2 regions of the Candidatus Neomicrothrix parvicella Bio17-1 genome follow, and region 1 is predicted to be linked to the other one. Evidence: predicted binding sites of a transcription regulator. Region 1 holds the regulator's gene; the other holds the start of a gene.
The links. Region 1 encodes LexA, which represses DNA repair genes until DNA is damaged. Its sites were predicted from a motif close to CGAACNNNNGTTCG; they were not measured.

Region 1 (16,315 bases):
AACGCCTGAGAGTGGTGATCGAGCGGTCGGCGGTTCGTGCCAACAAAGCTCGTATCGGCCGGGTTGACGAGGTGGTCGTCACCGGTCCCTCACGCAGAGATCCATCGATGATCACGGGCCTGACCCGCCACAACAAACGGATCCACCTGCCTGCTCCGGCGGGTGTTCGGCCCCGGCCAGGCACCTACGTGAGCGCCCTGGTCACGGAGGCCCGAATGACCAGCCTGGTGGGGGAGATCGTCGATATCGGCGATTCGCCGGTGCATCGCACGCGCATCCCGGTGAGCGCCGGATGAGCGACACCACCGTGGAGTTCGTCGAGCGCGAGGACGGCGTCCTGGTCGTCGCCAAGACCGGCCCGATCGGACAGGACGCAACGTGGGGCAACGTCGCCGACGAGTCGCAGCGCCTGGAGTGGTTGGCGATGGCCGGAGCCCCGGTGCCGAAGGTGATCGAGTTCGTCGACCACGGCGACGGCACGGCGACGCTGCTGACCGAACGGATCCCGGGCTTTGATGCCACCCGACGGGAGGCGCGCGCCCGCCCGGAGGAACTCGTCGACCTTTTTGCGAAGGCCCTGCGCGTGTGGCACGACAACCTCAGCGTCGCCGACTGCCCGTTTCGAAGCGACTGGGCGACCCGGCTTGAGGTGGCCAAGGCACGCTTGAAGCGGGGACTCATTGCATCGGAAAACCTCGACGATGCCTACCGCCGCGTCGGGTTCGACACCCTGGTGGCCTCCCTGGATCGAACTGATCCCGACGATCACGACGACCTGGTCGTCATCCATGGCGACCCGTCGCTACCCAACTTGATCCTTGGCGCCGGCGGGTTTGCCGGCTGGGTCGACGTAGGCCGGGTCGGTGTGGGTTCCCGATGGTGCGATCTGATGATCGCAGCCACCACGATCGCCTCCAACATGGGGCCAATGCTGGTGCCCACGTTGTTCGAGGCCTACGGTGCCGATTCGGCCGACACCCTTGCCGTCGACGCCTATCAACTGCTGGAGCAGTTCTTGTAGCTCGTGTGGCGGCGCCGGTCTGGGATGCGAGCCTGGACGGATCGTGCTTGGTCTCCAACATCGGGTGCCGCCGGGTCGGCTCCCCCCGGGGTGCGAGGCCCCTGCGATGCGCTGGCATCGGCGCTGAAATCGGTGGAGGGTGAACCTATGGCGATCACCAACAACTCCACGGCGAACGAGATGGCGGCGACGGCCACAGCCATCCTCCAAACCGGCGCTGGAACACGACAGGACCTGGCGGTCGGCGGGGACGGCCACGCCAGGTGCATGTGGGGTGTCCAACCCAAGATCTACCGCACCTACCACGACACCGAGTGGGGCCGTCCGGTCATCGACGAGCGGGCGATCTTCGAAAAGCTGTGCCTCGAAGGATTTCAGGCAGGTCTGAGTTGGCTGACGATCCTGAAGAAGCGAGAGGCCTTCAGGGAGCGGTTTCAGGGCTTCGACCCGGAGGTGCTGGCAGGGTGGGGCGAAGCTGAGGTTGCCGACGCGCTCGCCGACTCGAACATTGTGCGCAACCGCGCCAAGATCGAGGCGACGTTGGGCAATGCTCGGGCGGCGATCCAACTGTGGGCCGCAGGTGATTCACTCGCCGAACTGTTGTGGTCGGCGGGGGACGAGCCCGAGCACGTGGCGCCCGTCTCGATGCTCGATGCTTCGGCGGTCCCACTCGGCGCGACGGCGCTCTCGAAGATACTCAAGAAGCGAGGCTTCAGATTTGTCGGCCCCACGACCGTCCACTCGACCATGCAGTCGCTCGGCGTGGCCAACGATCATCTGCTTGGGTGCTGGGTGCGGGACGTCTGTGAGACCGAACGAGACGAGGCAAGGCAAGGGCTGTCAGACTCCAGCGGGTGACCCGCCTTGAGCTGCCACCCAACCCCAGCCAGGACGAGGCGCTCGAGGTGTTTCTCGGCTGGGTGGCGGACCAGGGCCTCGAGTTGTACCCCGCCCAGGAGGAGGCGATCCTGGCGCTGTTTTCCGGCAGCCACGTGATCCTCACCACGCCGACCGGGTCGGGTAAGTCGTTGGTGGCCACCGCCGGTCACGTGGCCGCCCTGGCTGCGGGGGAGCGCTCGGTGTACACGGCGCCGATCAAGGCGTTGGTGTCGGAAAAGTTCTTTCAGTTGCGTGAGGCGCTGGGTGATGACGCGGTCGGCATGCTCACCGGCGACGCCACGATCAACCCGGATGCGCCGGTGATCTGCGCAACCGCCGAAATTCTGGCGCACCAGGCGCTGGCCGGAGCGCCCGGCGGCGCACCAAGCCACGTGACGATGGACGAGTTCCACTATTACGACGAGCCAGACCGCGGCTGGGCCTGGCAGGTACCGATCCTGGAACTGCCCAACACCCGGCTGCTCGCCATGTCGGCGACTCTTGGTGACGTGGGTTGGTTGGCAGACGACCTGGTCGGACGTTCCGGCCGCAGCATCGAGGTGGTCACCGGAGTGGAACGACCGGTGCCACTCAGCTTTGAGTACCGAACCACACCGCTGATCGAAACCGTTGAAGACCTGATCGCCGCAGACCGGGTGCCCGCCTACGTCGTGCACTTCACCCAGCAGGCGGCGACCGAGCAGGCCCAGGCGTTTACCTCACTCAGCGTGCTCACGAAGGCCGAACGCCGTGAGTTGGCCGAGGTGTTGGCGGGCGTCCGTTTTGACACGCCCTTCGGCAAGGACTTGAAGCGTTTCCTGTCTCACGGCGTGGGCGTGCATCACGCAGGCTTGCTGCCGCGATACCGGTTGCTGGTTGAACGCCTGGCCAAGGAGGGGTGGCTGCGCCTGATCTGCGGCACCGACACCTTGGGCGTCGGCGTCAACATCCCAATCCGAACTGTGATCTTCACACAGTTGTACAAATACGATGGTACCGAGACCCGCATCCTGACCGCACGCGAGTTCGCCCAGGTGGCGGGTCGGGCGGGCCGTCGGGGTTACGACACCGAGGGATACGTCGTGGCCCAGGCCCCACCACATGTCGTGGAAAACCTGCGTGCCGAGCAGAAGGCCGGGACGAACACCACCAAGCTGCGCAAGATCGTGAGGAAAAAGGCCCCGGAGCGAGGCTACGCCCATTGGAACAACGACACTTTTGCCCGGCTTTGCTCGGCATTGCCTGAAAAGCTCAACTCCCGGATGGCCATGACGCACTCGATGGTGCTCCATGTGCTGTCGCGCCCGGGCGACGGTGAGGCCGCCCTGAGGCGCATGATCGAACACTCCCATGAGAGCGACGGGGCCAAGTTGGCTTTGCTTGGCCGGGCGGAGGCAATCATCACCTCGCTGGAGGAGGCGGGGATTCTGGCTCGGTCGGAGGAGCCCGATTCACAGGGTCGCAGCCTCGTGGTTCACGGCGATCTACAGGCTGACTTTGCACTCGATCGGCCTCTGGCGCCGTTTGTCGTCGAGGTGGTGAACAGCTATGAGCCAGACGATCCCGAGTACGCACTGTCGGTACTGTCGGTCGTTGAGGCCTCGTTGGACGATCCCCGACAGGTGCTCATCGCTCAGCAACGGAAGGCTCGCGATGAGGCCTACACGCGGATGAAGATGGAGGGCGTCGACTTCGACGAGCGTCAGGAGCGCCTTGGGGAGATCCGCTGGCCTCAACCGTTGCGCGATGAGTTGTTGTCCATGCTGGCCACATTCTCCGAGCACCATCCGTGGGTGACCGGCGAGTGGCTTCGCCCCAAAGCGGTGGCCCGCGACCTGTACGAGCAGGGCTTGGGCTTTCGTGATTACGTCACCTCGTTGGGCGTGAAGCGCTCCGAGGGCGTACTGCTGCGCTATCTCACCGAGGTGTACCGAACGCTGCAGCGAAACGTGCCGGAGGAGTCTCGTACCGAGGAGTTGGAAGAGATCACCGCATGGGTCGGTGCCGTGATCCGGCAGGTCGACTCGTCCCTGCTGGAAGAGTATGCGCTGTTGGAGGGGGCGCTCGGTGATGGGGTTTCGTCGGATGGGCTCGATGCTGCGGCCATCGCCTCGACACCTCCGCCGATCACGGCCGACGAGCGGGCCTTTCGGGCGATGGTGCGCACCGAGGTGTTTCGGTGGGTGCAGGCACTGGCCCGCCATGACCATGGGTCGCTCTCAAGGCTGGTGTTCGATGATGGTGAGCAACACGATCTCGTGTGGTGGCGCGACCTGATGGAGCCCTACTGGGAGGAATGGGACTCGATCGGCATCGACGCCGATGCCCGCAGTGCAAGATTTCTGCGAATCGAGGAACGCCCCGACCATTGGGACGTCACGCAGTGGCTGGTCGATCCCGACGAAACCAACGAGTGGAGCCTGATCGCGCGGGTCGACCTGCGGGCCTCCGACGAAGCCGGCGAGGCCGTGGTGAAACCGGTCAGGATCGGGTTTGATGACGACGACCATGACGCTTGAGCGGATGACCCGACCGGAGCTCAGGATGGTCCGCAGGCTGTACGGGGCGTCGCCCCTTTCAACCCTGCCTCCTCCTGCCACTCCGTCGTTGTGATCCACGTGTGGGTCGTTCCCGGCCGAGCGCGGCGAGGTGGCAGATGAATTGGGGTCCGTCCCGGTGGGACGGTGCCGAGGGCGTCGGGCGACCTCTGGCGCTGGTGGGGCCCACGGCGTCGGGCAAGACGTCGGTCACGCTGGCGTTGGCCGACCTGGTCCAGCCGCTCGAGGCGGTCGCCGCCGACTCGATGACCGTGTACCGCCACATGAATGTCGGCACTGCAACGCCTTCTCTCGCAGAACGGGCGCTCGTGCCCCATCACCTGATCGACCTGGTCGATGCTGACGAGGAGTTCTCGGTGGCCCGCTTCCAACGGGCTGCGAACGAGGCGTTCGATGACATCGCAACCCGCAGCGCGCACGTCGTGGTGGTGGGGGGCACCGGCCTGTATCACCAGGCGTTGATCGATCACCTCAGCCTGCCCGGTCGATACCCCGATGTGGCGCTACAACTCGAGGCCGACGCAGCAGGTGAGTCGGACGTCAAGGCGCTGCACGCCCGGTTGGCCGGACTGGACCCGACGGCGGCCGCCCGTATCCAGCCCACCAACCGGCGTCGGGTGATTCGAGCCTTGGAGGTCACCCTGGGTTCGGGACGTCCCTTCTCATCGTTTGGGCCGGGACTGGAGGCGTACCCGCCGAGCCCGTTCGTATTGGTGGGCTTGAGGCTCGGCCGTGATGTAACCGCCCGCCGTGTCGAGAAGCGCTTCATGGCGATGATGGATGCAGGCCTGCTCGACGAGGTGCGGGCACTGCTCGACCGACCTCAACCAATGTCGAGGACCGCAGCGCAGGCGCTCGGCTACCGGGAACTTGCTGAACACCTCCGGGGGGAGCGCACGCTCGACAACGCCGTCAGCACCGCCATCGTTCGTACCCGGCAGTTCGCTGTTCGCCAAGAACGCTGGTTTCGTCGCGACCCTCGGCTGACGTGGGTCGATGGGGAGGCCGACGCAGCGACGGTGGCCTCGGCGGCGCACCGGGTCTGGACCGACGCCAAAAAGTGGGGCGGACCGGGAGCGTCGGGTCGTTAGGTTGGTGCGCCCATGCACCTCTCCAAGCATCACGGCCTCGGTAACGACTTTCTGGTGGTCCTCGAGGCGACCAACGGGCCGTTGCCAAACAGCCCCGACTTGGCGCGTGCCCTGTGCGATCGTCACACGGGTATTGGCGCTGACGGTCTGATCTGGGGCGGGGTGTCCGACCGGGCAGACGTGGCGTTTCGGCTTCACAACGCCGACGGCACCGAGGCGGAGATCTCGGGTAATGGCCTTCGCTGCCTGGTTCAGGCCCACCTTCGAGCCGCAGGCTTACACGAGGGCACGGTCACCGTGGCAACCCCAGGGGGTGTTCGTCAGGCGGTGGCGACGGCCGCATCCGACCCGTTGACACTGTCGGTCCTGGCAGAGATGGGGCCGGTGTCGGCAGGCCCAACGCTCCCGGCGGTGGTTGGGGAGATGGGGTTTGCGCAGGCGGCCACCGGTTCGGTGGGCAATCCCCACGTTGTGCTCCTGGGCGCCGGATCGTTGGTCCCCGACCTGACGTCGATCGACCTCGCCAAGGTTGGCCGCCGGGTGGAGGACGCCATACCTGGTGGCGCCAACGTGCATGTCGTTGAGTCAGTCGGGCCCGACACCCTGGTGATGCGGTCCTGGGAGCGGGGCGTCGGCCTGACAGAGGCCTGCGGCTCGGGTGCCACCGTGGCTGCCTGGGTCGCCCGCACCTGGGGACTGGTGGGCGACCGGGTCACCATTCGCATGCCCGGCGGGGAGGCGGTCGTCGAGCTCGGCGAAACGGAGGCATCACTCGTTGGGCCCGCCACGTTCGTCGCCGACCTGGAGACGCCGTGAGTATCGATGAGGACGGCTGGGAGCCCACCGTGGTTGGGCAAGCTGGGCAGGTGGCCGGTCCGAACAGCGAGCCGGTGCAGGAAGCGGATGTGGAGCCGGTGACGGCTGGGCACCCCGCCGAGACCGCCGAGACCCACCGAGGCGGGTTCGGTGAGTTCGGCGGCGAGTCCCGTGGCCTGATCGAGCGGACGTTCCGAGAGAAGATCCTTCTGGTGGCGGTTGTGGTCGACGGTCACGACGACGACACCGACGCGTCGCTGGACGAACTTGAGTTGTTGGTGGACACGGCCGGCGCTGACGTGGTTGGTCGGCTCACCCAACGGCGGAGGGCACCGGACCCGGCCACCTACGTTGGTTCCGGCAAGGCTGCCGAGATCAAGCAGATGGCCGAGGCCACCGACTGTGACACCGTCGTCTTCGACGATCAGCTCAGCCCGGCCCAACAGTTCAACCTGGAAAAGCTGCTTGGAAGGTCTGCGATCGATCGCACTGCGGTCATCCTTGACATCTTCGCCCAGAACGCATCCAGCCAGGAGGGCAAGGCCCAGGTTGAGCTGGCCCAGCTGCGTTACCTGGCACCTCGGCTGAAGGGACGGGGCAAGGCGCTTTCACAGCAGGCAGGCGGTTTGGGCGGCGCACGCCGCGGTCCCGGTGAGAAGGCCTTGGAGACAGACCGCAGGCGCCTGGACCGACGGGTCCACAAGCTGGAGGCGGAGCTGCGCGAGGTGCGACAACATCGGTCGACGCAGTCGAAGGCGCGGCGCCGGTCGGGCGTGGCCCACGTCGTCATCGTCGGCTACACCAACGCGGGGAAGTCATCGTTGGAGAACCGGTTGACAGACGCCGGCGTGCTCGTTGAGGACCGCCTGTTCGCAACCCTCGATCCCACCACCCGCAAGCTCGCGCTGCCCGGTGGCGAGGTGGTGCTGTTGACCGACACCGTTGGGTTCGTTCGCAAGCTGCCTCACGAACTGGTCGAAGCGTTCAAGACCACACTTTCGGTGGTGCCCGAGGCCGATTTGCTGGTTCACGTGGTCGATGCCTCAGCGCCGGACCCGGCCGGGGAGATCGCCGTCGTTCGGGCCATTATGGCCGAGATCGGCGGCGGTGATCGGCCTGAGTTGTTGGTTTTCAACAAGGCCGATCGTGGGGCCGACGCGGCCCGTCTCGCTGCGGCCACGCCCGGCTCGGTGGCTGTTTCGGCCGCTACCGGGCAGGGAATCGACGGGCTGGTCCAAGCCATCGGTGACCGACTGCGCTCGCAGCGGCCCGTGATCGAGCTGCACATCCCGTGGGCGCGCGGCGATGTGATCGCTGCGGTTCATGCACTCGGCGAGGTGCTCTCGGAGGTGTCGGAGGAGGAACAGATGGTCATGAGGACCCGGCTGCCGGAGGAACAACGAGGCCGGTTCTCCGAGTTCGAGCCGGTGGCCGTGGGGGAGTGATGGCGATGATCATGTCGGAGGTCGGACGGCCATGATCGACGGGCCAATCGACCTCAGGTTGGGTTCACCGTGTGACCCACCGCCCGCCTGCGCAGTCCGGGCGATGAACGCCGCAGGGGACTCGCTCGGACCCTATGGAAAGTCGGTGGGTTCACCCGAGTTCCGCGCTGCGGCCTCGGATTGGATGCGGCGACGCCTGGACCTGGAGATTTCACCGGATGCGGTGGCGGCCTGCGTGGGAACGAAGGAGTTCGTTGGCAGCCTTGCGTTGCTGCTGGGGCCGCTGGTCGCTTCGCACCGTGACACGGTCCTCGTTCCAGCGGTGGCGTATCCCACCTATGCGGTTGGAGCGGACCTGGCGGGCTGTCGCGTGGTCCGGGTGCCGATGACGAGTCGATTCTCCCTCGACCTGGACGCAGTCGAACCTGAAGATGCCGCCAGGGCTCGCCTGCTCTGGGTGAACTCGCCCGGCAACCCGGCCGGTGGCCTTGACGACCTCGGTGCGGTTGCGAGTTGGGCACGCGAGCGAGGAATCATCGTGTGCTCCGACGAGTGCTATCTCGAGTACACGTGGAGCGGGGGCCCTGCAGGTGAGGACCAGCTTCCCGCATCAACTGTGCTGTCCTCTGGAGGCGAAGGTTTGTTGGCGCTTCACTCGCTGTCGAAGCGCTCCAACCTGGCCGGAGGCAGAGTGGGCTGTTACGCGGGCGACGCACAATTGGTCGCTGCCTTGGGTGAGCGGAGGCGGGAGTTGGGCCTGGTGGTGCCGGGGCCGATGCAGGCTGCTGCCGTCGCGGCATGGTGCGATCAGTCACACGTCGCCGAGCAGCGGAATCGATACCGCCACCGACTGGAGGTGCTTGCCGAGTCGGTCAGGCAGGCCGGTTTGGCGGATGTGGAACTTCCCGCGGGTGGTTTCTACCTGTGGGCCAAGGTCGGCGGAGACGATCGGGCGGCTGCCGCCCGCCTTGCCGCCGCCGGGGTTCTTGTTCAACCCGGCATCCTCTATGGACCGGACGGAGCTGGGCGGATTCGTCTCGCCGCTGTTCGGCCTGATGACGAGATCGTCGAGGCGGCCCGCCGAATCGCAGCTCTTGCAGATGGTGCAGCGTTGGTGCGAGGCGGTTGAGTTGACGGGCCAATCGGTACCCATGCCCGCACGTTGACCGGTGCGGCTGCGATGATGGAGACGATGATCCCGTCGGCCCAACCGCGCCCGCAGATGCCTGGTGCCTCCACCCGCCCTCAGGCGGTCAGGCCATCGGTGGCATGGGTCTACGGCGGCGCCGGGCTGGCGTTGGCCGGGATCATCATCGGGGTGACCCTGGTCGTCGTGGGATTCCTCTCCGACGGCGGCCCCGAGACGTTGGGGCGCTCGGACTTCCCCGGCCAGGTGGAGTTTTCCTCGCCGGTCCGCTCCGGCCGGTTGGGTATCTACCTGGAGCGCTCAACGATGTCGGGTGACCCGGCGCTTCCGGGCTATCTCGATCCCATCGTGATCCGCGGGGACGGCGAGGTCGAGGTCGATCCCAAGCCAAACCTTCCTCGTCATGCGGGGATGTCCACCGAACTGATCCCCATCGGCTCATTCCAAGTCGTTGGGGGGGACTACACGGTGACCGTCGATCCCGATGGCACCTTGACCGGAAGCAACGTCTCGGTGGTGGTCGCCGACCCCAATTCCGACTCTCGGGGAATCGACCTGATGCTGTGGGGGGGTATCGGCGGCGCCGTGGCAGCCCTTCTCGGATCCGGAGTGGTGGTTGGAGTTGGACGAGCGCGTGATCGTGCCCGGGTCCGGGCGCTGGTTCAGAGCAGAAGCGACCGCAGTGGCGGAAGTTCGTGAACACATCGAACGACGCCTCGGGGCCAATTCATGACGAGGCTTGGCTCAGAACCATGCGCTGGTCGATGGGCCTGTTGTGGGCGGCCGGGGTGGCGGTGATGTTGGGGTTCCTCACCACGCAGTGGCTCTCGGACGGGTCGGCGGAACGTCTCGGCAGTCCATCCAAGAACGCCGTTGCGCGTGAGCGTGTGCCGTCATCGGAGAGCTTCACCGTCGACCGCCCCGGTACCTACGACCTCTACTACGAGCAGGAGGCGCCCTCGGTGGGGGTACCCCGCAGCCTGGACGTGACGATCAGTTCTGAGGTCGGCGAACTCAGCCTCGACACTCCGGATACGGTGTTCAGCACGTCCGTCGATCAACGCAGCTACATCACGTTTCGCACGGTCACGATACCCCGATCCGGCACCTACACCCTTGACGTGAAATCTGGTGCAAATGCCAAGGAGGATGCGCCGAACTCCGATGACCGTGTGGTGGTGGATCGTGTCGACCGATCGACTGATGCCCTGTGGGTGCTGCTCGGTCTGACCCCGGCCGCTGCTGGTATGGCCCTGGGTGCGTGTTTGGTAGCTGCATCGGTGTGGCTTCGTTCGCGCACCCTGAAATCGCTTCGCGGAAGTGATGGCCAAGGACAGGGCCCTCCCGACCACCCATGGGGTCCGCCGGCATCGCAGCCCTTCCGCGACGTGTCTCCTCCACCCGACGCCTCGGGGCCCTCTGGACCACACGGCGATGGCGATCTGGGCAATCAAGGCACAGGCGACCGTGGCGACTGACTCCGATCCCGACCTGTTGGCGGCCACGAGCGGGCTGATCTCGATTCCTTCGGAAAGTCGCCACGAGGCGCAACTCGCCGACCTCGTGGAGAAGGAACTCGAGAAGGTCGCCGACCGTCGGCCGCACTTCAGCGTGGACCGGGTGGGCGACAACGTGGTGGCCCGCACCCACCTCGACCGACCAAACCGGCTGATTCTGGGTGGACACCTCGATACCGTGCCCGCCAATGGCAACGCGACTCCTCGAACCGAGGGCAACGTGCTGTGGGGGCTTGGCTCCGCCGATATGAAGGGTGGACTTGCGGTGATGTTGGAGTTGGCGCGCCGGGTGGAACGTCCTGCGGTGGACGTCACATGGGTGTTTTATGCCAGGGAGGAGATCGCAACTGTTCATTCCGGCCTGCTGGAATTGCAACGGGAGCGCCCCGACTTGTTGGAGGGCGATGTGGCCCTCCTAGGAGAGCCCACCGACGGTGCGTTGGAGGCCGGTTGTCAGGGCTCTGTTCGGATCGAAATTGAGTTCCGTGGTCGTCGGGCTCACACGGCTCGGGCATGGATGGGTGAGAACGCCATCCATCGCGCCGGTGCATTGCTCACCCGCCTGGACGACTGGGTTGCCAGACGGCCCACGATCGATGGTTGCACCTATCACGAGGCGCTTCAGGCGGTTGCGATCAACGGTGGTGTTGCCGGCAACGTGGTGCCCGATCGGGTTGTGGTCACCGTGGCGCACCGCTTTGCGCCCGACCGCAGTCTGGCCCAGGCAGAAGCCGCCTTACGGCAGTTCGTGGCACCGTCCATGACCGATCTGGACGTGTTGACCGTCGTCGACCGGGCCCGTGCCGCACCTCCGGGCCTCAGCCACCCTTTGCTCTCGTATCCGATTCGCCGCCACGATCTTGAGGTGCGGGCAAAACTGGGGTGGACCGACGCTGCGTTCTTCGCCGAGCGCGGGATCCCGGCGGCCAACTTTGGCCCGGGCGATCCCGTGGTAGCCCACACCGCGGCTGAGCACCTGGAGCGCGCCAGTATCGACAGGGTCTGGACGGTCATGGTCGACCTGTTGCGCAACGGGGTGAGCGCTCCCTGACCGTACGGGCTTGAACGGCAGGCGAGCCGCCTCCATAGGATGCAGACCCATCCTGGCTTGCGTTGCGCAAACCGGGTATCGACCCATCACGGAGCATTCCGATGCCAGCACATCCCTTAGCAGCCTTCGGAATCGGTACGGCGACGTTTTCGTCCGCCGGTGACGGAACCAAGGTGCTCGACAGCAACTTCGCGGTGGTCAATCTGGGCACGCACGCCGATGTGGCCGAGGTGCTGGCGCGCCACGGCCAACATGCCGGGGGCTCCGGCACGCTGACGTTTTCGCCGAACCGGTTGGCCGAGGTGGTCATGGAGCTGAAAACCACAGGCGGGGCCGACGAGGCCAACCGGAGGTGCCTCGCCACCCTCAGAGAAAGCAGATTTGCCGAGAACCCCGGACTGGGCACTCGTCTCGCCGTGATCGTCACATTCATCGACAGTCTGGACGTTCCGCCCGTGGACGCCCATGATGCCTACCTGAGACTTCATCTGCTGTCGCACCGGCTGCGCACCCCCCACAGCATCAACCTGGAGGGACTCTTCGAACGGTTGTCAACGGTGGCCTGGACCAGCCAGGGTCCGGCCGACCCGGACACGTTGGCCGAGGTTCAGAGTCGTCTTCGGGCCGAGGGCCGCCAAATCACCGTGAACTCGGTCGACAAATTCCCTCGGATGGTCGACTACGTCGTACCCGCCGGGGTTCGTATCGCCGACGGCGCACGGGTGCGGCTCGGGGCCTACCTGGGCGAAGGCACCACCGTGATGCACGAGGGGTTTGTCAACTTCAACGCGGGCACGCTGGGCGCAGCCATGATCGAGGGTCGCATCTCATCGGGGGTGGTGCTGGGCGACCAGTCTGACCTTGGGGGCGGGGCATCGGTGATGGGAACCCTCTCCGGAGGAGGCAAGGAGGTCATCAGCCTGGGCCGACGCTGTCTCGTTGGTGCCAACGGCGGTTGTGGAATCTCGCTAGGAGACGACTGCGTGATCGAAGCCGGTCTCTACCTCACTGCAGGCACAAAGGTCACCATGGAGGACGGCTCGGTTCGTAAGGCACGCGAATTGTCCGGAGGAAGTCAGATGCTGTTTCGTCGCAACTCAACGACCGGCTCGGTGGAGATGGTCCCCCGGGTGCCGGACTGGGGCGGGCTCAACCAAGAGCTTCACAACAACTGACCCTGCGCCCAAGCCTGGATTTGGGCAGTGTCAAAGTTTGCGGAGCACGGTCACCACGCGGCCGAAGATCACCACTTCTCCGGGGGGAAAGTTCATGGGGGACATGGTGGCGTTGGCGGGCGTGAGCGTGGTGCCCTTTGTCGAATGTGTGGTGAGCGTCTTGACCGTGGCCTCCTCGCCGGGAATGCCTGCCACGACGACGTCGCCGCGATCGGCAGTGGTTTGCTGGCGCGCCACGACGTAATCGCCATGAAAGATCCCGGCGTCAACCATGGAGTCGCCGCGGACGGTCAGCATGAACAGGTCGCCGTCTCCGGTGAGGTCGGCCGGTAGCGGAAGCATCTCCTCGATTTGCTCTTGCGCTATGACTCCCGTGCCGGCAGCCACCGAGCCGACGAGGGGTACATGGCGAACCGGGCGCCGCTCGGCCACATCGGCTTTGCCGTCGGTATGAACCTCGATGGCACGTGGCTTGGTGGAATCACGCTTCAAGTAGCCGAGTCGCTGCAACGTGGCGAGATGTGAGTGCACGGTTGAGGGGGAGGTGAGCCCGACAGCGGTCCCGATTTCTCGAACCGACGGTGGGTAACCGCGGGTGCTCACCGAGTCGATCACGCAGTCGAGAACCTCACGCTGACGCGCCGTCAGGGGATCGGTGTTTGACGCGGAGGCCGAAGACGTTGCCTTCCGACCACGTGACTGGTCGTTTGCTGGGTTGCTGTGGGACATGAGGTCTCCTCGGTCGAACGAGCGTTCCCCACCCTAGCCCGGTGACCGTCGACGTGCAAGAACATTCGTTCGACGAACATTTGCTCGACTGGCCCTTGACAGTCGAACGCGCGTTCCTCATGCTATTCGAACGTTCGTTCGTTCGAGGGTTTGTTCGATCGCACCCGAGCGTGCACACGACGACAACGGCTCGTTGTCACACCCCATGAGGAAGCTTGAGACATGGTTGCACTTCAGACATCCGATCCCGACCGTTCCAGCCGCACCACTCGGCCAAACCTCCAGGTGATCGAGGGCGGCGATGCCCCGAAACCCACCTGGTCCTCGACGCACCCTGCCGTCCGAGCACGCATGGGCCAGTTGCATGCCGTGCAACGGTTGCCGACACCGGCGTCCAGCAGCCTGCGGGGTTCTGGTGGCCTGGTCGATGCGGCGCCTCCCGTGGATGAGCGGGTGGTTCCGGGCGGTACGCATCGGTTCGTGTACCTCCGACGTCGAGCGGTGGCGGCGCTGTTGCTGTTGGCGCTGCTCTGGGCGGTGGTTGCGGTTGCGGGCGACGTGTTCGGTGGTTCGTCGAACGAGGCCGGGGCCTCGCAGGCTCTGACGACGCGGGTCGTTGTTCCCGGCGATACGTGGTGGTCGTTGGCGAACGAATTGGACCGCCCGGGTGATATCCGTGACACCGTGGCTTCGCTGGTGGAGCTCAACGATGGTGAGCAACTGCTGGTAGGCCAACGTGTGGTCCTTCCGGCCGGGTAGGTGGCATCGTGCAGTTGAGGCCGGGGGGCGTTACCGTGCCACCTCGTGCGTTGTCCGCGGTGCAGTGAACCTGAAGACCGGGTGGTTGATTCTCGGTCGGTGGATGATGGCGCCGGAATTCGTCGTCGCCGTCAGTGCGCCGGTTGCGGCGCACGGTTTACCACCTTCGAGCGGGTGGAGCAGGCGCCGTTGGTCGTTATCAAGAGCGACGGAACAACGCAGCCGTTCGAGCGGTCCAAGATCGAGGCCGGCGTGCTGTCGGCGGCGAAGGGACGGCCGGTGTCGGCCGCCGACGCGGGTGTGCTCGCCGCCGCTGTTGAGGAGGCGCTCTCAACCGTCGGGGTGGAGGCGTCGACGGCCGACATCGGCCGTCTGGTGCTGGAGCGTCTGGCACAGACCGACGACGTCACCTACCTACGCTTCGCAAGCGTTTACAAGGCGTTCCAGGGCCTCGGCGACTTTCAGGCCGAGCTGGGCCGTCTGTCGAAGGTGTCGGACTGAGTCAGTCCTGTGCGGCTGGGCGCTGATAGCTGAGGTAGAGGTCATCGTCGGCGGCCCAGCAATGCTGAAGCTGCCAGCGTCGTCCTTCCAGGCCGGACCTCTCGATCAGGTTGAGGCCGTCTCCAAGCAGGCGGGGGGCCAGCGTCAGGCACAACTCGTCCAGCCGATCAGCCTCGATGATGTCGGCCAGCACCGATGGGCCGCCCTCGGTCAGCACCACGTTTGCACCGGTTTCGGACAGGCGGTCCAGGGCGGCGGCCACGGTCGAATCAGACTCCCCAAGCTGTTCCACGCGGATACCGGCGTCTTCGGCCTGGCGTATCCGATCGGGCGGAGCGTCGGCGCCGGTCATCAGCACCAGTCCTTCCGGGGCGTCCAGCAATCCTCTGCCGTTCGGAAGCGACAGCGTTCGAGACAGCACGGCGAGCAGCGGGTTGGGGGCCATGCCGGCGTCGCTGCGGGCCGATTGCAGGTCTTGGGACAGCTGGATGGGCCCATAACGCTCGGTTCGGACGGTTTGGGCACCCACCAGCACAACGTCAGCCAGAGCCCTGATCGCCTGAAACATGACCCGGTCGAGTGGCCCACCCAGTTTGCCGCTTCGGCCGTTCAAGGCGGCTTTGCCATCGAGCGAGCTGACCATATTGGCCAGTGTCCACGGGCGGGGACGGGAACCGTGCCGCCCTTCGACGCGGAGCTTGTGCCACATGGCCAACGGCGAGGTTTCAGGGTTGATGCATTCCAGCGGTGGCACGGCTCGACCCTAGCCCCCGAAAGAATTTCTTGGATGGTGTCGAACGGAGTTCCGAGCGTCACTGAGCGCGGACAATCCACACCATGTGGATTGGGCTCGGGTCGGCCCCGCGTACCGAGTTCAGTTATACCGGTCGGCGAGTTTGGTCGTTTGAACGCGTTGGGCCGCAAGCGCTATCAGCGAATGGGCTGCCTGGTTGCCCACAGCCTGAAATCTCCCCTGTGGACAACCGAGGCTCTTTCCACAGCCAACCCACAGAATCTGGGCTCGACAGGACCCATGGCGCGGTCTCTAGGGTGGTCCGAGCGATCGTTGCATGGGCGGTCGGGACGGTGGTGGCTGGCAAGTCAACCCTCGGTTGACAACACCTGGGATGAGGAAAAATCTCTACCGGCTAGGGCTTCGGGCCCGATGCCGGGTCGATGTTTCGGGATCCCCCCCCTTCCGCCCATGCAACGGTCAAACCCGTTCGACCGCGATTTCGGTTGACATGGGACCCGGTCACCAACCAGCTCGCCACCGACCATCCACGTCGAGGAGTTCGCCATGAGCACCGTTACAGCCAGACCAGCGGAAACAACCGGCGCCGCCGTGCAGCGTCGGTTCACGTCGGGACACGATGACGGCTATGCCGACGTGACCTGGGGTCGGAGGGACGCCAGAATCACCGACTACCGCACCGGTGAGGCCGCGTTCGAGCAGGACGATGTTGAGTTTCCAGAGTCCTGGTCGCAAAACGCCTCCAATATCGTGGCGCAGAAGTACTTCCGAGGTCCGATGGATTCACCGGAGCGCGAAAGCTCGCTTCGGCAGGTGATCGATCGGGTGGTGTCGACGGTGACGGGTTGGGGCGTCGAAGGCGGCTACTTCGC
Region 2 (14,375 bases), on a different contig from region 1:
CGTGCCGCCGCCGTCACCACCCTCGGGACCCAGGTCGATCAGCCAGTCGGCCGACTTGATCACATCCAGGTTGTGCTCGATCACGACGACCGAGTTTCCGGATTCAACGAGGCGCTTCAGCACGATCAGCAGGCGGCGGGTGTCCTCGAAGTGCAACCCGGTGGTTGGTTCGTCCAGCAGGTACACCGTGTTGCCGGTGGAGCGTTTGGCCAACTCCGAGGCCAGCTTCACCCGCTGGGCCTCACCACCAGACAGTGTGGTGGCGGGCTGCCCAAGGCGAACGTAACCCAGGCCGACGTCCACCAGCGTCTCCAGATGGCGGGCGATCACCGGCTGGGCCTTGAAGAACTCCAGCGCCTCGTCGATGGGCAGGTTCAGCACCTCGGCGATGTTCTTGCCCTTGTAACGCACCTCGAGGGTGTCGCGGTTGTAACGGGCACCGCCGCACACCTCGCACGGCACGTAGACGTCGGGGAGGAAGTGCATCTCGATCTTCAAGGTGCCGTCGCCCGAACAGGCCTCGCAGCGGCCACCCTTGACGTTGAAGCTGAAGCGACCCGGCAGGTAGCCGCGCACCTTCGCCTCGGGGGTTCGGGCGAAAAGCTTACGGATGTGGTCGAACACCCCCGAATAGGTGGCCGGGTTGGACCGGGGGGTGCGCCCGATGGGCGACTGATCGATGTCAATCACCTTGTCGACGTGTTGCAGGCCCTCCACCTTTCGGTGGTGCCCCGGCGCCACCTTGGAGCCGTAGACGTGTTGCATCAACGAACGCATGAGGATGTCGTTGATCAGGCTGGATTTACCTGAGCCGGACACCCCGGTGATGCACACGAACGAGCTCAGGGGAATGCCGATGGTGAGGTTCTTCAGGTTGTGCTCGCGGGCGCCGACGATGCGCAGCCAACGGTCGCCGGGGGCTCGGCGCCGATCCGGCACCTCGATCATCATGTTGCCGGACAGGTACTGGCCGGTGAGACTCTTCTTGGACTTGAGGAGGCCCTTGACGGCACCGGCGTACACCACTTCGCCGCCGTGCTCCCCAGCGCCCGGGCCCACATCGACCACGTAGTCGGCCGCTCGGATCGTGTCCTCGTCGTGCTCGACCACGATCACCGAGTTGCCCAGGCCCCGAAGCCGTTCCAGCGTCTCGATCAACCGATGGTTGTCGCGCTGATGCAAGCCGATCGACGGTTCGTCCAGCACGTACAGCACACCGACCAGGCCGGAACCGATTTGGCTGGCGAGGCGGATGCGCTGGGCCTCGCCCCCGGACAGCGTGGCCGCCCCCCGGTGCAGGTTGAGGTAGTCGAGGCCGACGTCCACCAGGAAGCGAAGGCGCGCGTTGATCTCCTTGAGCACACGTTCGGCGATCAGCAGTTGCCGGTCGTCCAGCTTCATCACCGACAGGCGATCGGCTGCGTCCGAGATCGACATCGACGACAGGTCGTGCACGTTCAGGCCGTCCAGCGTGACCGCCAGCGCCAGCGGGTTCAGCCGGGCACCGTCACAGTGCGGGCAGGCAACCTGGCGCATGTAACTCTCGGCCTGCTCCCGCGCCCAGTCGCTGTCCGCCTCGCCGTGTCGCCGCCGCAAATACGGGATGGCCCCTTCGAAGTTCGCCTGGTAGCTGCGAGTGCGCCCATAACGGTTCTTGAACTGCACCTGCACCTTCTTGGTGGTGCCGTGCAACAGCGTTTTGCGAGCCTTGGCGGGCAGATCCTCCCACGGCGTGTTCAGGTCGATGTCGCGCTCCTCGCCCACCGCTTCCAACAACCGGTGGAAGAACTTGGCGTGTCCGGATGCCCACGGGGAGATCGCTCCCTGGGCCACCGTCAGCTCGGGGTCGGGCACCACCAGGTCGGCATCCACCTCAAACACCGTGCCCAACCCGTCACAGTGCTCGCACGCGCCGTAGGGCGAGTTGAACGAGAAGTTGCGCGGCGAGAGTTCCTCGAAGCTCTTGCCGTCGGAGGGACGCGACAGCTTCTCGGAGAACGTCAGCGTTTCCGGTTTGCCGTCCTTGGGCACCAGTTCGACCATGGCCAGGCCCTCGGCAAGCCGCAACGCGGTCTCCATCGAGTCGGTGAGGCGACGCTCGATGCCGTCGCGCAACACCAGACGGTCGACAACGACGTCGATGTGGTGGATCTCGTAGCGAGCCAGGCCGTTGTCAACGCCCAACGCCACCAGGTCGGCCAGTTCCTTGACCTCGCCGTCCACCCGCACCCGGACGAAGCCCTCCTTGGACAGATCGGCGAAGAGCTGTTCGTAGGTGCCCTTGCGTCCCCGAACCACCGGCGCAAGCACCTGGAATCGGGCTCCCTCCTCCAAGGTCAGGACCCGGTCGACGATCTGCTGGGGCGTCTGGCGCACCAGTTCCTCGCCGGTCTCAGGGTCGTGCGGCACGCCCACGCGGGCAAACAGCAGCCGCAGGTAGTCGTAGACCTCGGTGACCGTGCCCACGGTGGAGCGCGGGTTGCGTGACGCCGACTTCTGATCGATCGAGATCGCCGGCGACAGGCCCTCGATGAAGTCGACGTCGGGCTTGTCCATCTGGCCGAGGAACTGGCGGGCGTAGGCCGACAGCGACTCGACGTAGCGGCGCTGACCCTCGGCGTAGATCGTGTCGAATGCCAAAGACGACTTGCCCGAGCCCGACAGTCCGGTGAAGACCACCAGCTTGTCGCGGGGCAACTCCAGGTCGACATTGTGCAGGTTGTGTTCCCGGGCGCCTCGAATGCGAATGGTGTCTGCCACGAGGCTGCACACTACTACCGCCACCCAGTCGGGGAACACCTGTTCGCAACCGGTTGGGGTTCCATCCGGCGCGATGGCACCACCCGCCCCTACTTCTCAGCCCTACCATGGCCCACATGGACTTCGACCATTCCGAACGTGCCCACATCGTCATGGAGCAGGTGGAGCGCTTCATCCGCGAACGCGTGGTCCCCAACGAGGCCACCTATCAGGAACAACTGACGGGAAGTCCCGACTGGACCCGGTGGCGCGTGCCACCGATCGTCGAACAACTCAAGGGGCAGGCAAAGGAGTTGGGACTGTGGAACCTGTTCCTCCCAGACGAGACCCACGGTGCCGGGCTGAACAACCGTGACTACGCCCCCGTCGCCGAGTTGACCGGCCGCAGCTTTCTCGCTCCGGAGGTGTTCAACTGCGCCGCACCCGACACCGGCAACGCGGAGGTGCTGGTGCAGTATGGATCGGAGCTTCAGAAAGAACAGTGGCTGCTGCCGCTGCTGGACGGCGAGATCCGCTCGGGCTTCTCCATGACCGAGCCGGCGGTCGCCTCCAGCGACGCCACCAACATGGCGGCGACCGCCGAGGTGGAGGGCGACGAGGTGGTGCTCAACGGCCAAAAGTGGTGGACGAGCGGCGCCGGCGACCCCCGGTGCGCATTCCTGATCTTCATGGGGGTCACCGACCGGTCGGCCGACCGACATCGTCGACACTCGATGGTGCTGGTGCCCATGGACGCCCCAGGGGTGAAAATCCTTCGGATGCTGCCGGTGTTTGGCCAACTGGGCGAGCCGCACGGCCACGCCGAGATCCTCTTCGACAACGTCCGGCTGCCGGCCGAGGCGATCATCGCCGGTCCGGGGCGTGGTTTCGAGATTGCCCAGGGTCGGTTGGGTCCAGGCCGCATCCATCACTGCATGAGGGCGATCGGAGCGGCGGAACGAGCGCTCGAGCGGCTCTGCGAGCGGGCCGTTGCCCGCGTGGCCTTTGGCAAGCCCCTGATGAACCTGGGGGGCAACCGGGACATCATCGCCAACTGCCGAATGGCCATCGACCAGGCTCGGCTGCTGACCATGAAGGCCGCCTGGGAGCTGGACACCCAGGGCACCTTCGGCGCCCTGGTGAGCATTTCGGCCATCAAGGTGGTGGCCCCCAACGTCCTGCAACAGGTGGTCGATGCGGCCATCCAGATCCATGGCGGCGAGGGCGTGGCAGACCCCGAACTCAGCTACCTGATGGGTATGGCCCGGGCGCTCCGCCTGGCCGACGGTCCCGACGAGGTGCACCGCGCCATGGTGGCCCGCCTCGAGCTGGGCAAGTACTCCTAACCGGTCCTCGGCGATACTGGTGCCATGTCCAGCACCACCGGCCGGTTGTTCCGCGTCACCACCTTCGGCGAGTCACACGGCGTGGGTGTCGGCTGCATCGTCGACGGGTGCCCGCCGCGGCTGGAGTTGGACCTGGCGGCGATCCAGGCCGACCTCGACCGGCGCCGGCCGGGGCAGAGCCGCCTGGTGACCCAACGCCAGGAGGCCGACGAGGTTGAGATCCTGTCGGGCGTGGCGATGCCCGGGCCCGAGGACGGTGCCGACCGACCTCCCGTCACGCTGGGCACACCGATCGCCATGCTGGTGCGCAACGCCGACCAGCGGCCCGGCGCATACGGACACCTTTCCGACGTGTACCGGCCCAGCCACGCCGACTACACCTACGACGCCAAGTACGGGGTTCAGGCGGCCTCCGGCGGCGGTCGGGCCTCGGCTCGCGAGACGGTCGGCAGGGTGGCCGCCGCCGCACTCGCCCGCCAACTGTTGGCGCAGGCGGCCGATATCGAGGTACTGGGCTGGGTCAGCAGCGTGGGCGACATCGAAGCCGTTGTCGATCCGGAGTCGGTGACGCTCGCCTCGGTCGAGGCCGGTCCAACCCGCTGTCCCGACCCCGACGCCGCACGACGCATCGAGACGGCGATCGATCAGGCCCGCCGCGCCGGCGACAGCCTGGGCGGCGTGGTCACCTGCGTCGCCCGCCGCGTACCGGCCGGGTTGGGAGATCCGGTGTTCGACAAGTTGGATGCCACGCTGGCGACCGCGTGCATGTCGCTACCGGCAGCCAAGGGGTTCGAGGTGGGTTCGGGCTTCGGGGGCACCGCGATGACCGGCAGCAGCCATAACGATCCGTTCGTTCCAGGGGCCCATGGCCGGCCCGACGTCACCGCCAACCGCTCGGGCGGTATCCAGGGTGGCATCTCCAACGGTGCCCCGGTCATCTGCCGAGTGGCATTCAAGCCCACTGCCACCATCGGAAGCGAGCAGGACACCGTCAATCGGGGCAACGAGGCGGTGAAGCTGGCGGCCAAGGGTCGCCACGACCCGTGCGTGCTGCCCCGCGCCGTGCCCCTGGTCGAGGCCGCCATGCTGCTGTGTCTGGCCGATGCCTGGCTGGCCCAGCGCGCCGTCGACGTTCTGTAACGCGGCGCGGGGGAGCCGCCCCGCTCACAAGGACGGGTTATCGGTGCTCTGTTCGTCCAGCGCCCGGCTTTGGGCGTCGGTCAGCACCGGCCCGAAGTAGGCGTCGATCCAGCCGACGCCCAGATCCATGTTGGGGTGCACTCCGTCCGGGCGCAGATTCAATTGTTGCTCGGCCAGTTGCACGGCGCCGGCGTAGTCCAGCACCACGGTGCCCACGCGCTCGTTGGCCAGCTCGGTGATGATCTCGTCGGTTACCTCCACACGCTGCGGGAAGTCGGTCCCGATCCGAACACCGTTGGCGTCAACCGGTGCGGTCGGTGGCACGTTGCCCACCAGGACGGTGGCACCCTCCGAGCCGACGGCGTCCAGCTTGGCGGCCAGCGTCTTGGTGTACAGGTCGCGAAACCCGGGATCGAGGATCGAGGTCCACTCGCCGTCGATCTCGTGGTCGTACAGATCGATGCCCTCCGACATGTAGATCACCACGTCGGGCTTGGCCTCCTTGACGAGCCCCGCCATGTCCTCGGCGGTGAGGCAGCCGGGCGGGAACGCCATCCTTGACTGACCCGGGGCGACTTGCAGCGCCACCTCGGTAACCGTGCCACAGCCAAGAGCGGCATGGCCGGTGAAGTCGGCGTTGGTGTTGTTCTGCAACCACAGGTCGGTGTTGAACGCCGTGGTGAACCCCACCGAGTCGCCAAAGCCCAACACCTTCGCGCCGAAGTTGACGTCCGCCGGGTCCTGCACCTTCTCGCCGCTGGGCAACGTGACGATTGGTGCACCCAGGTCCTCCACCGTGGCCTCGGCCGACGGCAACGGGATCATCACCAGGCCGGCCACCACGGCCGTACCGGCCAGCCATGCCAGCGGCACCACGGCGGGCACTTTGGGGCGCCATTTGCGAATCGGTTGCTCAATCCAGAACGTGATCGCCGAGGCGACCCCCACCGAGACGCCGACCTGAATGATCACGGTGGCGAGCCTGCCCGTTCCCAGACGTGGCTGAGAGAGCACCTGCAGGATGGGCCAGTGCACCAGGTAGAGCGAGTAGCTGATGCGCCCCAGGTAGGGCAGCGGTTCAGCGGCAAGGGTGCCGGCCAGCCCGATGCGGGCCTTCGGTCCGACGTGCGCCACCCCCACGATCAGCACGGCCCACACCGCACCGCCGACGATCAGGATCCCGTGGGACACCAACGGGCTCTCCGGCGGCAGGGTGACGACCGCGACGACAAAGGTGATCAACGCAGGCAGCGACAGGCTCGCAGCCCACTTCCCAAGCCGCGCTCCAAACCGTTGGTGCAGCGCCCCAAACAGCACGCCGAAGAGGATCTCGGCCATCCGGGTGTCGGTGCCGAGGTAGACCCGCTCGGGGTCCGCTGACAGCAGCAGTGTCATCACCACTGAAACTGCAATGCCCGCCGCCGCTACCGGAATCAGCCGGTCGATGCGTTTGCGCTGCCGCCCAATCAGCACCAACACCACCAGCGGGAACACCAAATAGAACTGCTCCTCGATGGCGAGCGACCAGTAGTGGCGCACCGGCGAGGCCACGCCCAGCAGATCGAAGTACCCGGCGCCCGAGATCAGCGACTGCCAGTTGGCGACGTTGAACAGCGCCCCCAACATCGACCCTCGAAACCCGTTGGTGGACCAGATCGTGGGGTCGAGGTGCTCCAGCACCGCAATCGCAGTCAGGGTGACCAGGGAGGCCGGCGCAAGACGCTTGATGCGACGGCGCCAGAAGGCCGGCGTATCCACCCCACCGGTCGCCTCCACCTCGGCGACCATCAATCGACTGATCAGGTAGCCCGACAGTGTGAAGAACAGGGACACCCCCAGGTAGCCGCCCTTCGCCCAGCCAAAGTCGAGGTGGTAGGCGATCACTGCGGCCACCGCGATGCCACGCAGTCCGTCGAGGGCGGGCAGATGGTCCATCCGTGGACGCGGAGTGACAGCCGTGGACGGAGTCTGGGGAATCGTCTCGGGTGCGCTCATCAGTTCCCTAGCCTGACCGCCACGCCGGCACCGGGCCACTTGCCCCAAAACCAGCGGGGCCGTTGCGTGCTGCGCTCGGGCACCATCACCATCACCCGACTACTTCGACAGTCCGGCCGAGCGGGCCTCCCGCTCGAGTTCCTTCACCTCGTCCCGCAGGCGGGCGGCCTCCTCAAAGCGCAGGTCTGCGGAGGCCTCCTCCATCTCGATGCGCAGCGCCTGGATCAGGCGGCCAAGGTCCTCGGGTGGAAGATCGGCATAGGCCTCGGCGCGGGCTTTTTCGCCCGGCCGCTGCCTGCGGCGGCCGCCGCCGGGGATGGGTGTGCCACCGCCGGCGCCGCGCAGATCGGCAAGAATGTCGGTGACGGCCTTGCGCACCGAGGTGGGGTCGATGCCGTGCTTCAGGTTGTGGGCCTGCTGCAAACCACGGCGCCGGTTGGTCTCGGACAGCGCCCGCTGCATCGAGTCGGTGATGTTGTCGGCGTACATCACCACCCGGCCCTCGACGTTGCGGGCAGCGCGGCCGATCATTTGGATCAACGACGTCTCCGAGCGCAGGAAGCCTTCCTTATCGGCATCCAGGATGGCCATCAGCGACACCTCGGGGATATCGAGGCCCTCCCGCAGCAGGTTGATGCCGACGAGCACGTCGAACTCGCCCAGGCGCAGGTCGCGGACCAACTCGATGCGTTGCAGCGTGTCCACCTCCGAGTGCAGGTAACGCACCCTCACCCCCATTTCCAAGAGATAGTCGGTGAGGTCCTCGGCCATCTTCTTGGTGAGCGTCGTGACCAGCACACGCTCGCCCTTGGTCACCCGCTCGTCGATGCGGGCCATCAGGTCGTCGATCTGCCCCTTGGTGGGGCGCACCTCCACCTCGGGGTCGATCAGGCCGGTGGGGCGCACAATCTGCTCGACCACGCTGTCGGAGTGCTCGATCTCCCACTTCGACGGCGTCGCCGACAGCAGCACGCACTGGTTGACGCGTTGCTCCCACTCCTCGAACCGGAGGGGCCGGTTGTCGGCGGCCGATGGCAGCCGAAACCCGTGCTCGATCAGGTTCGCCTTGCGAGACCGGTCGCCGGCGTACTGCCCGTGGATCTGGGGAATGGTGACGTGACTCTCGTCGATGACCATCAGAAAGTCGTCGGGAAAGAAGTCGAGCAGTGTGTTGGGCGGCATCCCCGCCGCCCGTCCCTCCATGGGCGCCGAGTAGTTCTCGATGCCGTTGCAGAAGCCCATTTCGGCGAGCATCTCCAGGTCGTACTCGGTGCGCATGCGCAGCCGCTGCGCCTCCAACAACTTCTGCTCCCGCTCGAACAGTTGCAGTTGTGACGCCAGTTCGGTTTCGATGCGCCCGATCGCCGCCCGCATCTTGTCTTCCGGTGTGGCGTAGTGAGTGGCCGGGAAGATCTCCAGCTCCTCCTGGGTGCGCACGCGTTCGCCGGTCAGCGGGTCGACGATCGAGATCGTCTCGATCTCGTCGCCAAACAGCTCGATACGCACCGCCGTCTCCTCGTAGGCCGGGTGGATCTCGATCACATCGCCCCGCACCCGAAACTTGCCCCGCACCAGGTTGAGGTCGTTGCGCTCGTACTGCATGTCCACCAGGCGACCCAGCAGCTCGCGCTGGTCGACCGACTCCCCCACCCGCAGCGCCAGCAGCTGCCGCGCGTAGTCCTCGGGCGAACCCAGCCCGTAGATGCAGCTGACGGAGGCCACCACGATCACATCGCGGCGGGTCAGCAGGGCCGAGGTGGCCGAGTGGCGCAACCGATCGATGTCGTCGTTGACCGATGAATCCTTCTCGATGAAGGTATCGCTGGAGGCGATATAGGCCTCGGGTTGGTAATAGTCGTAGTAGCTGACGAAGTACTCAACCCGGTTGTCGGGGAAGAACTCGCGATACTCATTGGCGAGCTGGGCGGCGAGGCTCTTGTTTGGCGCCAACACCAGCGTTGGCCGCTGCACCTGCTCGATCATCCACGCCACCGTGGCCGACTTGCCCGAGCCGGTGATGCCCAGCAGCGTCTGGTAGCGCTCCCCCGCGTTGATGCCCTTTGCCAGAGCAGCGATGGCTTCTGGCTGATCCCCCGCCGGTTCAAACGCTGCGTGCACTTTGAACGGCCGCACCATCTTGGGCGCAGCCATCGCCTGGCGCAGCGGTGGCGGGGTTGGCGGGGCACTGGATTTGGGCACGGCGACAGACTACGACGGCACTGGGACATTCAAGCGGCGAGCGATTGCCGGACCGACGGGCGGATGTGGCACCTTCTCGTGTCGATGATGCCTCCCGCAGCGAGCCCGACGGTGAGCCCCACCGGCCCCCGGCGCTGGGCGCACCTCGCTGCGGTGGCGATGCAGTTCCTCACCCGCATCCCGGTTCGGCTCACCTCGGTGAGCGACGATGACCTACGCGGCTCGCAGGCCTTCTTCCCGCTCGTCGGGGCGGTCGTTGCGGCGGTCGGCATCGCCGTCCGGGCCGGGCTTCAACCCCTGGTGGGCGCAGCACCCGCCACGGTGACCGCGGTCGCTGCGGCCGTCGTCGTCACCGGGGCGTTTCACGAGGACGGACTGGCCGACACCGCCGACGGCCTGTGGGGCGGCTGGACCCCGGAGCGCCGGATCGAGATCATGCGCGACAGCCGGGTGGGGACCTACGGCGCCGTCACGCTGATCGCCTCGCTGCTCTACCAGGTGATGCTGCTGGCGCAACTCCCCCTGGCGACGTTTGCGACGGTGATGCTGGCCGGCCACGTCATCGGCCGGGCGGCGGGCGTGGCGCTGGCAGCGTCGCTGGCGCCGGTGTCCGATCAGGGGCTGGGCGCCAAGGTCGCCGGACGTGGCGGCACCGCAACCGCCGTGCTGTGCTCGAGCGCAGCCGTCGCCGCCGCCGTGCTCGCCGCAGGGTGGTGGTTCTGGGCGCCGCTCGTCGCCGGGGCCGTCGTCATCGTCGCCACCCGTGCGCTGGCCCGAGCCAAGCTCGGCGGGCTGACCGGCGACGTGCTGGGCGCAGTCACCCAGGCGACGATGCTGGCGGTGATGACCGTGCTCGTCGCGCTGTGGCGCCACGGCTGGTGAGGCCGCCCATGGGCCCCACGACAGTGACGCTCGTGCGGCATCTCGCCGTCTCGTCCGAGGTGGAGGGCCGCTGCTACGGCCAGCGGCTGGACCCGGGCCTGGCCGACGACGCCGCTCCCCCGGCGCCGCAGCTGAGTGCACTGGCCCAAGTCGCCCTTCGCCGCACCTCGCCGGCCACCCGGGCACGAGCGACCGCAGCGCTGATCGACGGCGGCCCCTGGACGGAGGACGCCGCCTGGGCCGAGCGCGACTTCGGCGAGTGGGAGGGTCGCCGCTGGGACGCGTGCTGGGCCGACGTTCCCGCCGCAGCGCTCGACAGCGCTGAGGCCTACCTCGGCTTCGACCCGCCCGGAGCTGAGCGGTACGACGCGGTCGCTGTGAGGGTGAGCGGCGCTCTCGATGCATTAGCGGCCGGCCGCCATCTGATCATCACCCACGCCGGGCCGATTCGCGCAGCCCTCAGCGCCACCTGCGGCTGGGGCCCCGACCAGGTGTTTGCCGCCACCATCGGCCATGGTGGCGTCGTCGTTCTCAACCATGGGCAGGACGGATGGACCGCACGGATCGGCCTGCCCGGCACCGACGATCGGGAGGAACACCCCAACCCCGCCAAAGGACCGACTTGAGCTTTTCCGCAGCAGATCTCGCCGAGCTGGCACGGTCGGTTCCCCCGCCCGACTCCGATGCCGGCCGCTCCGCCAGCGCCCGGGTGGATGCGCTGGCCACTCCCCCAGGGGCCCTCGGCCGGCTGGCCGACCTGGCGATTGCGCTCGCCGCCGCCACCGGCGTGTGCCCGCCCGTCGCACCCGTTCGGCCGACGCTGTTGATCGCCGCTGCCGACCACGGGGTGCACCGGCAGGGCGTCACCATGTGGCCCCAAAGCGTGACCGCAGCGATCGCCGACGCTGCCGTCCGCGGCGACGCCGCCTCGGCGGTGCTGGCCGCCGGCGCGGGCGCCGAGTTGGTCGTGCTCGACGTCGGGATCATCGAGCCGACGGTCGCTCATCCCCGGCTGCTGCGAGCACAAGTGGCGCCCGGCACGGCCGACCTCACCACCGGACCGGCGATGACCTCCGACCAGGCGCTGGCCGCCGTCGGAGCCGGGGCCGACGCGGCCCGCAACCTGATCGCCGGCGGCGCCGACCTGCTGGCGGTGGGCGACATCGGCATCGCCAACACCACCTCGACCGCCGCCCTCACCGCCGCGTTCACCGGTCGCTCCGCTGCCGAGGCCACCGGCCGGGGTGCCGGAGCCGACGACCCAACCCTTGAGCGCAAACGCAACGCCGTGGCAACGGCGGTCCGGCGCGTCGGTTCCGAGACCGACCCGTTTGTGCTGCTCTGCCAGCTGGGCGGGCTGGAGCACGCCGCTCTGGTCGGGGCCGTGCTCTCCGCCGCCGCCAAGCGCGTCCCGGTCGTGCTCGATGGTGCGATCACCTTGTCGGCCGCCCTCGTCGCCGTCGCCCTGGCACCGTCGCTGAGCGAGCACCTGATCGCTTCGCATGCCCCGGCCGAACCGGCAGGTCCGATCGCTCTGGCCCACCTGGGGCTCGTGCCGATCATCGACCTTCAGCTGCGGCTCGGCGAGGGCTCGGGCGCACTGCTCGCCGTGCCGATCATCCGGGCCGCAGCCGCCGTGGTTCAGCGCACGGCCAGGCTGGACCAGCTCGGCTGACGCCTCAGAAGTCGATGCCCTTCTTGGCCGAGATGCCCGCCTGATAGGCGTGCTTGGTCTCGGCCATCTCGGTCACGGTGTCGGCCAGGTCGATCAGCGCCTGCGGGGCGTCGCGCCCGGTGATCACCAGGTTGACGTGGTCGGGGCGTGTCAGGATCGTCTCGACCACGTCGCCGACGTCGATCCACTCCCAGTTGACCGGATAGGTCACTTCGTCGAGCACCACCAGCGAGTGGTCCCCGGCCGAGATCAGCGCCTTGGCCTGGCCCCAGGCGCTGACCGCCCGTGCCCGGTCGACCGTCAGGTCGGTGGAGTCCCAGGTGAACCCCTCCCCCTCGGTCAACCAGTCGACGCCCAGCTGCCGACAGACCTTCTCCTCCCCGCTGTGCCACGTGTCCGACTTGAGGAACTGCACCACCGCCACCCGCCAGCCGCGGGCCACGCCCCGGATCACCACCCCGATCGCAGCGCTGGTCTTGCCCTTGCCCGGTCCGGTGTTCACCAGCACCAGCGAGGTGGCTCTGGTCAGCTTGGCCGGGCGCGGGTCGGCGGTGGGGACATCGGTCGGATCCTGGTCGTTCATCGATGCGCCCGACTACAGGTCGATGCCGGCAAACTCGTGGAACGCAGCCCAGGCCCGGGGGCCGTACACCGTCGCCGGCCCGCCGTCCATCAGCAGGGCGACCCCGAGTGCGTCCGCCACCTCCTCGGCGGTGGCGCCCTGGGCGGCAACCGCCTTGGCGTGGGTGGCGATGCAACCGTCGCACTGCTTCACCACCGAGATGGCCAGGGCTATCAACTCCTTGGTCTTCGCAGAGATGGCGCCGTCGCCCGTCGTCGCCTGATGAAGCGCCCCAAACGCGCTGTACGCCTCGGGCATGGCGGCGCGCAGCGATTTGGATGGCTCGCGCAGCTTGGCGGCGACGTCTCGGTACTCACCCATCGTGTCCTCATTCCTCGGTCTTGGCGGGTCGCCCGACCATATCCGGCCGCCCCGACAACCCGGCCTGACCGGTGCCATGGTGATGCCCGTGATGATGGAGAGCGAGGAAACGTGCCTGGTGGGGCAGACGGTCGTTGCCAGCCTCGAGCCAAGCGTGAGTGTTGGCGTGGGCGCGGTCGATCAGCTCGCCTGCGTGACCGAAGTCGACCGCGTTCACGCTGAGGGGGCAGAGCGGGGGCGCAACGATGATCTCGACCTCGTCGGCGAAGTGGGCAACCTCGATCACCAGGCGCTGTTCGAGCAGCAGGGTGATCGCATGTGCCGCTGCGTCCAACGGCGTCGAGGGCGGTTCGGACAGGTCGCAGGCAAAGCCGGCGGGCACCACCACCACCCGATCGGCACCCAGCGCCACCGCCTGCCCGACGGCGGTGTTGTTGGAGACGCCCCCGTCGATCAGCAGCCGGCCCTCGTGGTCGACCGGTCGAAACACCGCAGGGATGGCGGCACTCGCCAAAACGGCGGTGGCGGCATCGCCGCTGGAGAGCGCCACCTCCTCCCCGCTGAGCGCGTCGGTGGCGATGATGTGCAGGGGCAGCTGCGCATCTCGCAGGTCGTCGATGGGCAAATGCGTCTCGACCAACCGCCGAAGCGGTCGCATCGAACACAGCGAGGCCCGCTTCCCCGCAAACGCCAGCATCGATCGCAGCGGGTCGAGCGGAAAGACATCCTGGCGGCGCAGGCCCCGCCACAGCTCCGCCAGGTCGGCGATCGACTCGGCGGAGTAACCGTGGGCGCCCAGATAGGCGGCGTTGAGTGCCCCCGCCGAGGTTCCGATCAGCAGGTCGGGCCGCAGGCCTTGCTCCTCGATGGCGGCAAGCATGCCCGCCTGAACCGCTCCGAGGCTTCCGCCTCCCGAAAGGACGAACGCTGTGGTCATCGCTGCACCTCTATCGTCAACCTGCGTTATTGATAGTAGGCCGTCGTTGGTTCTATCGCAATCGAATCTTGCACATAGAGGTACGCTGGCAGTCATGACTGCGAAGCAGCCGCCCACGATCGACCAGATCGCTGCCCTCAGCGTTTTGGGTGAGCCCAGCCGACGCGCGCTCTACGACTACATCGTGTTGGCGGGTGACTGGGTCGGGCGGGACGAGGCCGCCGACGCTGCGGGCATCCAGCGCGGCGTCGCCGCCCACCACCTCGACCGGTTGGCCGAGGACGGCCTCCTCGATGTCGACTACCAGCGTCTCAGCGGCCGCACCGGCCCGGGCGCCGGCCGACCCGCCAAGGTGTACCGCCGTTCGGCGCTCGAGTTCGACATCGCCCTGCCGCCTCGCGACTACGAGTTGGCCGGGCGGCTGCTCGCCGATGCGGTCGTCGACGCCCAATCGAGCGGTGGCGACATCTCCGAGGCGGTCGACCGTGCCGCAGGATTCGCCGGACGGCAACTCGGTGA

Region 2: the regulator LexA is predicted to act here: its motif matches at 2,793-2,806, upstream of uvrA (excinuclease ABC subunit UvrA).

Annotation. Positions count from the first base shown of each region.
Region 1 covers NZ_AMPG01000001.1:242,406-258,720, reverse strand. Annotated here, with positions in the region: gene MPARV_RS0101295 (MiaB/RimO family radical SAM methylthiotransferase) at 1-296, shown strand, start outside; gene MPARV_RS0101290 (phosphotransferase) at 293-1,021, shown strand; gene MPARV_RS0101285 (DNA-3-methyladenine glycosylase I) at 1,202-1,879, shown strand; gene MPARV_RS0101280 (DEAD/DEAH box helicase) at 1,876-4,419, shown strand; gene miaA (tRNA (adenosine(37)-N6)-dimethylallyltransferase MiaA) at 4,557-5,549, shown strand; gene dapF (diaminopimelate epimerase) at 5,562-6,365, shown strand; gene hflX (GTPase HflX) at 6,362-7,810, shown strand; gene MPARV_RS0101260 (aminotransferase class I/II-fold pyridoxal phosphate-dependent enzyme) at 7,842-8,939, shown strand; gene MPARV_RS0101255 (hypothetical protein) at 8,991-9,656, shown strand; gene MPARV_RS0101250 (hypothetical protein) at 9,710-10,435, shown strand; gene dapE (succinyl-diaminopimelate desuccinylase) at 10,392-11,525, shown strand; gene MPARV_RS0101240 (DapH/DapD/GlmU-related protein) at 11,627-12,700, shown strand; gene lexA (transcriptional repressor LexA) at 12,731-13,429, opposite strand; gene MPARV_RS0101230 (LysM peptidoglycan-binding domain-containing protein) at 13,652-14,188, shown strand; gene nrdR (transcriptional regulator NrdR) at 14,234-14,689, shown strand; gene MPARV_RS20595 (dihydrofolate reductase family protein) at 14,691-15,443, opposite strand; gene MPARV_RS0101215 (vitamin B12-dependent ribonucleotide reductase) at 15,990-16,315, shown strand, end outside.
Region 2 covers NZ_AMPG01000002.1:1,106-15,480, forward strand. Annotated here, with positions in the region: gene uvrA (excinuclease ABC subunit UvrA) at 1-2,760, opposite strand, end outside; gene MPARV_RS0108185 (acyl-CoA dehydrogenase family protein) at 2,877-4,085, shown strand; gene aroC (chorismate synthase) at 4,110-5,225, shown strand; gene MPARV_RS0108195 (acyltransferase family protein) at 5,250-7,220, opposite strand; gene uvrB (excinuclease ABC subunit UvrB) at 7,320-9,356, opposite strand; gene cobS (adenosylcobinamide-GDP ribazoletransferase) at 9,531-10,301, shown strand; gene MPARV_RS22485 (histidine phosphatase family protein) at 10,310-10,927, shown strand; gene cobT (nicotinate-nucleotide--dimethylbenzimidazole phosphoribosyltransferase) at 10,924-11,976, shown strand; gene cobO (cob(I)yrinic acid a,c-diamide adenosyltransferase) at 11,981-12,559, opposite strand; gene MPARV_RS0108225 (carboxymuconolactone decarboxylase family protein) at 12,572-12,919, opposite strand; gene MPARV_RS0108230 (patatin-like phospholipase family protein) at 12,927-13,856, opposite strand; gene MPARV_RS0108235 (helix-turn-helix transcriptional regulator) at 13,951-14,375, shown strand, end outside.